3 linked regions of the Lewinella sp. 4G2 genome follow. Each later gene encodes a partner of the first gene's protein in a complex. Links are inferred from orthologs where the notes say so. Each region holds a gene or a part of one and is shown in the gene's direction. Other genes may lie near its edges.

What was found.
Region 2: the proteins of accD (region 1) and accB are in contact, whole or in part, in a solved structure (PDB 8UXZ), measured with the Escherichia coli proteins. The link is inferred for Lewinella sp. 4G2 from one-to-one orthologs.
Region 3: the proteins of accD (region 1) and A3850_RS07200 are in contact, whole or in part, in a solved structure (PDB 8UXZ), measured with the Escherichia coli proteins. The link is inferred for Lewinella sp. 4G2 from one-to-one orthologs.

What each region holds. Positions count from the first base shown.
Region 1 is NZ_LVWJ02000014.1:3,618,247-3,621,347, forward strand. Bases 1-2,943 are described here. They hold accD (acetyl-CoA carboxylase, carboxyltransferase subunit beta), read left to right. Parts: upstream 1-1,014; coding sequence 1,015-1,872; downstream 1,873-2,943. Other genes in these bases: A3850_RS14900 (OmpA family protein), read right to left, coding at 1-728; A3850_RS14910 (hypothetical protein), read left to right, coding at 1,865-2,872. In the rest of the region: A3850_RS14915 (FKBP-type peptidyl-prolyl cis-trans isomerase), read left to right, coding at 2,963-3,101.
Region 2 is NZ_LVWJ02000014.1:175,245-178,236, reverse strand. What follows is about bases 119-2,952. They hold accB (acetyl-CoA carboxylase biotin carboxyl carrier protein), read left to right. Parts: upstream 119-1,188; coding sequence 1,189-1,716; downstream 1,717-2,952. Other genes in these bases: accC (acetyl-CoA carboxylase biotin carboxylase subunit), read left to right, coding at 1,800-2,952; efp (elongation factor P), read left to right, coding at 609-1,175; radC (DNA repair protein RadC), read left to right, coding at 119-452. Outside these bases: more of radC, read left to right, coding at 1-118; more of accC, read left to right, coding at 2,953-2,992. UniProt on the Escherichia coli protein: This protein is a component of the acetyl coenzyme A carboxylase complex; first, biotin carboxylase catalyzes the carboxylation of the carrier protein and then the transcarboxylase transfers the carboxyl group to form malonyl-CoA.
Region 3 is NZ_LVWJ02000014.1:1,516,731-1,519,835, reverse strand. What follows is about bases 159-3,105. They hold A3850_RS07200 (acetyl-CoA carboxylase carboxyltransferase subunit alpha), read left to right. Parts: upstream 159-1,127; coding sequence 1,128-2,084; downstream 2,085-3,105. Other genes in these bases: dapA (4-hydroxy-tetrahydrodipicolinate synthase), read left to right, coding at 2,621-3,105; A3850_RS07195 (hypothetical protein), read left to right, coding at 2,086-2,637; A3850_RS07205 (hypothetical protein), read right to left, coding at 322-987; A3850_RS07210 (hypothetical protein), read right to left, coding at 159-304. Outside these bases: more of A3850_RS07210, read right to left, coding at 1-158. UniProt on the Escherichia coli protein: Component of the acetyl coenzyme A carboxylase (ACC) complex. First, biotin carboxylase catalyzes the carboxylation of biotin on its carrier protein (BCCP) and then the CO(2) group is transferred by the carboxyltransferase to acetyl-CoA to form malonyl-CoA.

The sequences.
Region 1 (3,101 bases):
TAGTTCTGTTGCAGGGCTTTCACTACTGCGGTAGAGCGGAGAACGGAGAGATCCCAGTTGTCCTTCACACAGGCGGAGTTGATGGGGTCATTGTCCGTGTAGCCTTCCACCATAAGCTCAAGGTTGGGACGGCTTTTAGCGATGGTGGCGATCTTCTGCAACACTTCACCGGCGCGGTCGGTAATCTCGTAGCTACCGGACTTGTAAAGCATCTTATCGGAAAGGTTGATGTAGACCACCGTTTTGTCGACGCGGATGTTGACGTCGTCGTCCTCGATACCGTCCTTAAGTACGTTCTTCAGGTTGATGGCCAGGGCGAGGTTAATCGAGTCAGCCTTGGACTTGGCGTTTTGGAGGAGACGGATGTAGCGGTCTTTACCTTCCAGTTGCTTGAGGGTATTACCAATATTCTGGTTCGCTCCCTGGCTGAGGACGGTTAGGTCGCCCACTTGCTGTACGCTATTGTCGCGCTGCTGCTTGAGGTCGGTGATCTGCTCTTCACGGATACGAACCTGGGTCTCCGCGTTATTAACCTGGCCCTGGAGGGCAGTTTCACGGCGTTCACATTCGGCGAGGCGTTCGGCGTAGCGATTGAGTTCCAAATCCCGCTTGGAGATTTCTTCCTGCTGGGCATCCAGCTTAGCTTGGACGGATTCAAATTGTTTTTTGCTGACGCAGCTGGAAAGCGTGATCAAGGACATCAAGCCCAAAAAGAGTAATTTTTGCATGTTTAGTAGTTGGTTAATGAATGCAAGTACCATTACGCGTGATACCGTAATGACAATGTTAAACAGCGCCTAAGGTAGCGTGTTCGGTCCGTCGCCACCACATATAAGGGCGGATTGATCCCAAAAAATCCTGGATGTGTCCACAATCTTCGCGCTACCCTATGTCTTGTCCCAATTACCCGGCACCCGCGGCAGCGCATGAAATGGATAAGTGGGATTCAACCCGGCGCCGATACGGGCAAAAGGGGGGATAAAGTGTATCTTCGCGCCAATCTAAATAGCGCACATGGGATGGTTTAAACGCCTTACGAGTGGAATCCAAACAACGACCAGGAACAAGAAAGATACCCCTCAAGGTCTTTGGTATAAGTGCCCCCGCTGCACCGAAACGGTGACAACCAAGGACTTACGCGAAAATCAGTACAAGTGCCCCAACTGCCAGTACCACGAGCGGATTGGATCGGAGGAATACTTTGAGGTGATCTTTGACGGGCAGTATGAGGAGTACCAGGCGGACATGAAGGCCGTCGATATCCTGAAATTCAAAGACCTGAAAACCTACGACTCCCGCCTCGAGGCAGCAAAGAAGAAAACGGGTTTGATCGATGCAATTCGGGTAGCCCGGGGCAAGATCAACCGTCGCCAATTGGTAGTTGCCTGTATGGATTTCAGTTTCATCGGTGGCTCCATGGGTAGTGTCGTGGGTGAGAAGATTGCCTTCGCCATCGACGAAGCGCGGACGAGCCGTACGCCCCTACTTATCATTAGCAAATCCGGTGGCGCGCGGATGATGGAGGCTGCCTTCAGCCTCATGCAGATGGCTAAAACGAGCGTCAAACTCAGTCAGTTGGCTAAGGAAGGCGTCCCCTACTTCAGCCTGATGACGGACCCAACCACTGGTGGTGTAACCGCTAGCTACGCCATGCTGGGGGACATCAATTTTGCCGAGCCGGAAGCACTGATCGCATTTGCCGGCCCGCGAGTGGTCAAGGAAACCATCAAAAAAGAATTACCCGCTGGCTTTCAGACCTCTGAATTCTTGCTGGAACACGGCTTCCTCGACTTCATCATTGACCGGTCCGAACTGAAAGATCGGCTGAGCGACCTGCTTCACCTGTTTGAATCCGCCGAAAAGAATGCCTAAACGCCTGGCCGGTATCTTCCTCTGCCTGCTGTTGGCCAATGTATTCAACTACGCCCTGGGCGAATGGCTGGAAGCCCACTTACCCAACTGGGAAGAGCGCGTTGATTCGACTGACGGATCGACCTTGACCACCGCTCAGTACTACCAAGCGCTGGAAGTAGACATCGACCTCGATGAGGCGCGTATCAGTCTGTTGCGTTTTTACGCATATCTCGACGATGGCGGCCGCGATAATTACCTCGCCTGGTACGAGAGTAGGACCGACTTTGCGGAGGAACCAATGTTGCAAAACGCGCTCGCGCAGGTGGCGGCGGTAAACACCGTCAAGTATCTTGCTCTTTTACTGTTGATCACCACCGGTATCTTGCTGTACGGCAAGGGATTACGCAGTCAGTCTTGGGTAACTCCAGTAATCTACCTTGCGCTATTTTCCGTTACGGCGGCGCTATTTGGGGGCTTGCAGGCGCCGGTATTTTGGGGCGTTTGCACGGCTAGTTACGTCGTGTATTTCCTTAGTCTGTTGGTGTTCACGCCCATCTACCGTACAGAATGGACCGAAACGATGCGCCCAATTTTGACTACCCTGGTCTTCCTACTCGCCGTGATGGCGTGGCGGGGACAAGAACTGGTAGATTACTGGTTTTGGACGAGTCCGCTTTTCCGTCTGGCGTTCGTCTTCACCTTGCTACTGTCCAACTACTTCCATTTCGTCCGGCTGGACGCTGCCTTTAAGGCCGCCAGATTGCGCACGGTTACGGCGCGCTTATTTGCTTACGGAATTCCCCTCGGGTTAACTTTTTCGGCGGTGGGTCTGACTCTCGGTTTGCTGGGCGCTGACGCAGGTGCCGGCATTGGGATAATGAACCAGGAACTAGCCCTACTGACAGGAGAATTTGTTGAAAGTTTCAACCCCAACGCTTCCTTTACGTTGTTCTTCGCTGGTACGACGGTGCTAATTCTATCCGGAATCGGCTACTCCGTACAACGAATTGCTCAATGAGCTAGAGCCAACCAAATGAAACAACTTTTTACGGGCATCTTGCTGTGCCTACTCACGGGTAATGTGATTGCCCAAAACTCCCCTCTCAACATGGATTCAGTATCCTACGCACTCGGTGTGGTCCTCTCCAAGAACTTATCCGGCCAAGGATTCACCGACGTGAACGCCGACGAATTTGCCAAAGGTTTCTCCGAAGGGCTCGCCAACACCGCCGCCATTTCACCGGACC
Region 2 (2,992 bases), 3.4 Mb from region 1 along the record:
TGGGGCGCCGCCGGGAAGCCGCCCTCGCTTTGGTCAAACCCAATTTTGATAACGGGGCGGACTGCGCCCGCTACCTCCGGACCCACCTCGGCGACCTGGACCACGAAGAATTCCACATCCTCTGCCTTAACCGTGCCAACCGGTTGCTGGGCCACCACCGCGTAAGTGAAGGCGGCGTAACCGGCACGGTAGCTGATGCTAAACGCATCTTCCGGTTGACGCTGCAACACCCCAGCGTCACGTCGCTCATTCTGGCCCATAACCACCCCAGTGGCCAGGCCTTCCCCAGCCAGGCCGACCGGGCCCTGACGCATAAACTGGCCGCCGCCGCCCGGCATTTGGACCTGGTGGTGCTGGACCACGTCATCATCGCCGGCCGCCGCCATTACAGCTTTGCGGCCAACAAAGAGATCAACCCAGAGCAAGCGCCAGCAACGCCAGCGGTAAAATAAACATAGACCCTTCCTGCGTGTGCTTACTGTTGTTGTGGGAGTTGGTGAATTGGCCCGGATTGGTGTTATCTTGGCCCCCCGTTAAACATCAGCCTTTCTTTACGGCTTACAGCAGTGGCCGATAGCAAACGGGACTTTCTAACCAAAACTAACCAAATGGCTACCACCTCGGATATCAAGAACGGCTTTACGTTCAAGCACAATAATGACATCGTTTCCATCACGGAATTCCAGCACGTCAAGCCCGGCAAAGGCCCCGCTTTCGTACGGACGAAGTTCAAGAGCCTCTCCACCGGTCGTGTACTGAGTGAGACCTTCCCCTCCGGCCACAAGGTTCAGGAGGTACGCGTCGAGCGCCACAAAATGCAGTTCCTCTACAAGGACGACATGGGGTACCACTTCATGAACAACGAGACCTACGAACAAGCCATGATCGCCGACGCCATGATCGAAAACCCCGGCATGCTGCGGGAAGGCGATACCGTCGAAGTCCTGTACAACACCGAAGACGATACGCCCCTTACCGTAGATCTCCCCCAGTACATCGAAATGGAGATCACCTACACCGAGCCCGGCGTAAAGGGAGATACGGCAACAAATACCCTTAAGCCAGCTACGGTAGAGACGGGGGCCGAAGTACGCGTACCACTTTTCATCAATATCGGTGACCGGATCAAGATTGATACCCGTAGCAACTCTTACGTCGAACGCGCCAAAAGCTAAGCACTACCTAACTATGAGCATTGAAGAAATCCAGGAACTCATCCGCATCATTTCTAAGCGGGAAATCTCCGAGTTCAAATACTCCAACGGTGATGTAAAACTGCACATCCGCGGAAAATCCTACCTCAGCGGTAACGTGAATACGCCCGCTGCCGGTGGCCCTTCCATCATCAACGTACCGGCCGCCCCCGCCTACGCTGCTGCACCCACAGCTGCTCCGGCTCCGGCTCCCGCCGCTGCGCCAGCCGCCGCCGCTCCCCAAAAGGAAGAAGCTGGTGGAAGTAAGGTGGATGAAAGCCACTACGTGCAGATCAAGTCACCCATGATCGGTACCTTCTACCGGTCCTCTTCTCCGGATAAGGACGCCTACGTTAAGGTGGGAGACACCGTCGCCAAAGGCGATACCGTCTGCATCGTAGAAGCGATGAAGCTTTTCAACGAAATTGAGAGTGAAGTGAGCGGTACGATCGTCAAGGTGCTCGTTGAGGACGCCTCGCCGATCGAATACGATATGCCCCTCTTCCTCGTCGACCCTTCCTAAAAGTACGTCCTGCTTTCGTCCTTTCGGGTTAGCCAGGTGCATCCCGACCGGGACGGAAACTGAACGATTACCAGACCACAATTATGGCTGAAAAATTCAAGAAGATCCTCATCGCCAACCGCGGTGAGATTGCGCTGCGCGTGATCCGTACTTGCCGCGAAATGGGCATCAAAACGGTAGCTATTTATTCTACCGCCGACCGCGACAGTCTCCACGTACGGTTCGCCGATGAGGCCGTTTGTATTGGCCCCGCCGCATCCTCGGAAAGCTACCTCAGCATCCCCAAGATCATGGCCGCAGTGGAAATCACCAACGCGGATGCCATCCACCCGGGCTACGGTTTCCTTTCCGAGAATGCGGATTTCGCCGAGGTATGCGCCGACTACGGTATCAAATTCATCGGCCCCGACCCCAAGCAGATCCGCCGCATGGGGGATAAGATTACCGCAAAGGATACGATGATCAAGGCCAAGGTGCCCGTCGTTCCCGGTGATGGCGAGCTGCTTAAATCCGCCGACGATGGCCGCGCCCAAGCCAAGAAAATGGGCTACCCCGTCATGCTCAAAGCGACCGCCGGTGGTGGTGGCAAGGGGATGCGTATCGTCAACGCCGAGGAGGAGTTCCAGAAAGCCTGGGAAAGCGCCCGCACGGAAGCCAAGGCTGCCTTCGGCAATGACGGCATGTACATGGAGAAGTACATCACCAAGCCGCGGCACATCGAGATCCAGGTGATTGGTGACCAGTACGGTAACGTGATCCACCTTTCCGAGCGGGACTGCTCCATTCAGCGCCGCCACCAGAAATTGGTTGAGGAATGCCCCAGCCCCTTCATGACGGATAAGCTCCGCGAAGACATGGGTCAGGCAGCCATCGAAGCGGCCAAGGCTATCAACTACGAAGGCGTCGGTACCGTAGAATTCCTGGTGGATTCGGACCGTAACTTCTACTTCATGGAAATGAACACCCGCATCCAGGTCGAGCACCCGGTAACGGAAGAAGTGATCGACCACGACCTCATCAAGGAACAGATCCGCGTCGCTTACGGTGAGAAGCTTTCCGGGGAAAACTACTATCCCAAAGCCCACGCCATCGAATGCCGCATCAACGCCGAGGACCCCTGGAATAACTTCCGCCCCAGCCCCGGTAAGATCTCCAGCTTCCACAGTTCTAAAGGCCAGGGCGTGCGGGTAGATACCCACGTTTACGCCGGCTACACGATCCCCCCTTACTACGACTCCATGATCGCCAAACTGATCGTGCGTGCCCCGACGCGTAA
Region 3 (3,105 bases), 2.1 Mb from region 1 along the record:
GGTTGAGCACCCGCCGCGCTTCAATTTGGTGGGCGATCCCCGTGCGCAGCAGGAATTCCCGCATTGGTCGGTTGTCCCGCAGGTATTTGGTCAGCTCCGGCCCGTCGGCCAATTTTTCCACCAGCGCGCGGTCTGGCATCGCGGCGTAGTAGGCCAGCAAGCAGATCGTTTCGTCTACTGCGCTGTCGTTACCGGCTTCGATGTCGGGCACGAGTTCCAGGATGCGTGCGACGTCAACGGCAATATTTTGCGCGGCCAGCAACGTGGGGGCAAACAAGAATACAAGCAGGGTAATCAGGCGCATTGGGTCGTTTGTAAGGTCTAAGCTACGAAGGTCGCGGGCGCAAAAACCCGGTCGCGGGCAAATTCCGCGGCGGCGGACATGAGTTCCGGTAAGTCCGCTCCCGTAATGTCGATCAGTGCTGCCAGGAAGTCGGTTTCGAAGGCGACGTTATCCTCCACCGAGGCGGTGAGGTCGTTGCTTTCCAACCGCACCAGGTAGGCGGCCCGGGCCAGGGTGTAGGCGTTGCGCGCCGTCTTGTAAGCGGTGGCGTCGGGCCCGTCTCCGGCTCTCAATAGCCTTAATCTAGCGCGCGTCGCCGCCGTTTTGAAGCGGTGTAAATTCCTAATCATCCGTACGTTGCCGGGCACTATGCTCGTCATTTCGGGCGCTGCCGCGGGTGCCAGGTCCGGGACCGGGAAATGGCGATTGGCCCACCCCAACCAATCGGGAACCTCCGCCGTAACGGACGTACCCCCACCGCCGGGAAGTTGGGAAAGCGTAGCCAACTCCACCAGCACGGGCTCGGCTAATTCCGGAAAGGGGTCCGTACGCTGAATGCGGACGAGGGCTTCCACGAGGCGCAACGTGAACGCCTTCTCTTCCGCACTGATCCGTGAAAGTCGGGCAGCCCGTGCGGATTGGCGGTCAAAAACCTGACGGCAGGCTTCGTTAATACGGTCCTTTACTTCCCGTGGGTGCGGCATGGTGGCTAATGGATTCAGTGCGTCTGCCCAAGATCGGAGAATTTTCAGACATCGTTTACCTTGGAGCAAAAGAGGCCGTAATTGAAAAAGGACACCTCCCCCGCAAATACTATCTTTACGCCCCCTAAACAGATTACTGAATGGTCTTTCTTGAATTCGAACGCCCCCTCGAAAAACTCTACGATCAACTCGCCAAGGTGAAGGAAGTCGCGGAAGACGGCGTCGTGGACATGGATAAAACCATCGTTGAACTCGAAAACCGGATCAAACAGACCCGTAAGGACATCTACGCCAACCTCACCGGCTGGCAGCGCGTCCAGCTCAGCCGCCACCCGGAACGGCCCTATACCCTGCACTACATCGAAAGGATGTGCCGCAAATTCGTCGAACTGCACGGCGACCGCTACTACGGAGACGATAAGGCCGTCGTTGGTGGTATCGCCAACCTGGACGGGCAGACCGTCGTCATCATCGGCCACCAGAAGGGCGTCAACACCAAGATGCGGCAGTACCGCAATTTCGGGATGGCCAACCCCGAAGGCTACCGCAAAGCCCTCCGCCTGATGAAGATGGCCGAGCGCTTCAACTTCCCCGTCGTGACGCTGATCGACACCCCCGGCGCCTTCCCCGGCATCGAAGCGGAAGAACGCGGCCAGGCGGAAGCCATCGCCCGCAACCTCTTCGAAATGGCCCAACTCCGCGTCCCCGTCGTTTGCGCAGTGATTGGCGAAGGAGCTTCCGGTGGCGCCATCGGGATTGGCCTGGGTGACCACGTCATCATGCTGGAAAACACCTGGTACTCCGTCATTTCCCCCGAGTCTTGTTCCTCCATCCTCTGGCGGAGCTGGGATTACAAGGAACAGGCTGCCGAGGCCCTCAAACTTACCGCCGAGGACATGCTCGGTTTCGGCATCATCGACGAGATCATCAAGGAGCCCCAGGGCGGCGCCCACAACAACGTTGACGAGATGGCCAAGAGCCTGAAGAAGCAACTTAAAAAAGCCATCGCCACCCTTCAAGCGAAGGACATCGACACCCTCATCGAAGAGCGCATCGAGAAGTACGCCGCCATCGGCCGCGTAGAGAACGCCGGCTAGGGTGAGCTGGCTCAACGACCTGAAGGACCGCCTTTACGACCGACGGATGACCGCCGACGAACGGACCCCCAACCCCGCCAGTTCCGGTCCCAAATCCCTCAACCTGGGTAACGCCCGTAAGATCATCATCCTCTTCCCCGCCGCCGAGAAACAGGACCGACAGCAAGTGGAAAAGTGGAAGGCGACCGTCGGCAACCCCAAGCAGCAAATCACGCTGGTGGGCTTGCTTACCAGCCCCGGTGAGGTGGCGAACGACCACTTCACCATCATCCCCGCCACCGAAAGAAATTGGTACGACCTGCCCCAGGGCCCGATGACGGATCGGTATTTGGCCGAAGATTGTGACCTGTTGCTCCGCCTCGGCCCCGCGGAGGACCGGCATTTAGACTACCTTGCGGCCGCAAAGCAAGCCCGACTGAAAGTGGGCCCCTATCACCCCGAACGCTCCCCGATTTACCAACTACAATTCGATGGCCGCACCCACGTAAAACTGGCGGACCAACTCAAGGCCATCGAAGCGATCTTCAGCTTTACCAATGGAAAACCTACCTAAATTCAGCGGAACGGGCGTTGCCCTCATCACCCCATTTCAGAAGGACGGCTCCGTCGATTACCCCGCCCTCGGCCGGATCATCGATTACGTTATTAAAGGAGGGGTGGACTACATCGTCTGCCTCGGCACCACCGGCGAAGCCATTACCCTGAGCAGCGCCGAGTGCCGGGAGATACTGGATTTCACCATCAAGCACGTGGACGAGCGCGTACCCATCGTTGCCGGCTTCTTTGGGGGCAACTACACCGATAAGCTGGAAGGCATTCTGAAGACCTACAATTTTGACGGCTGCGCGGGCATCATGTCCAGCAGCCCGGCCTATTCCAAGCCGCCGCAGGAGGGTATTTACCAACACTTCATGCGGGTGGCCGACGCGAGCCCGCTGCCCCTCATCATTTACAACGTACCCGGACGAACCTCCTCAAACGTGCTACCGGAAACTGTCCTTCGGTTGTCAGAGGCCCACGA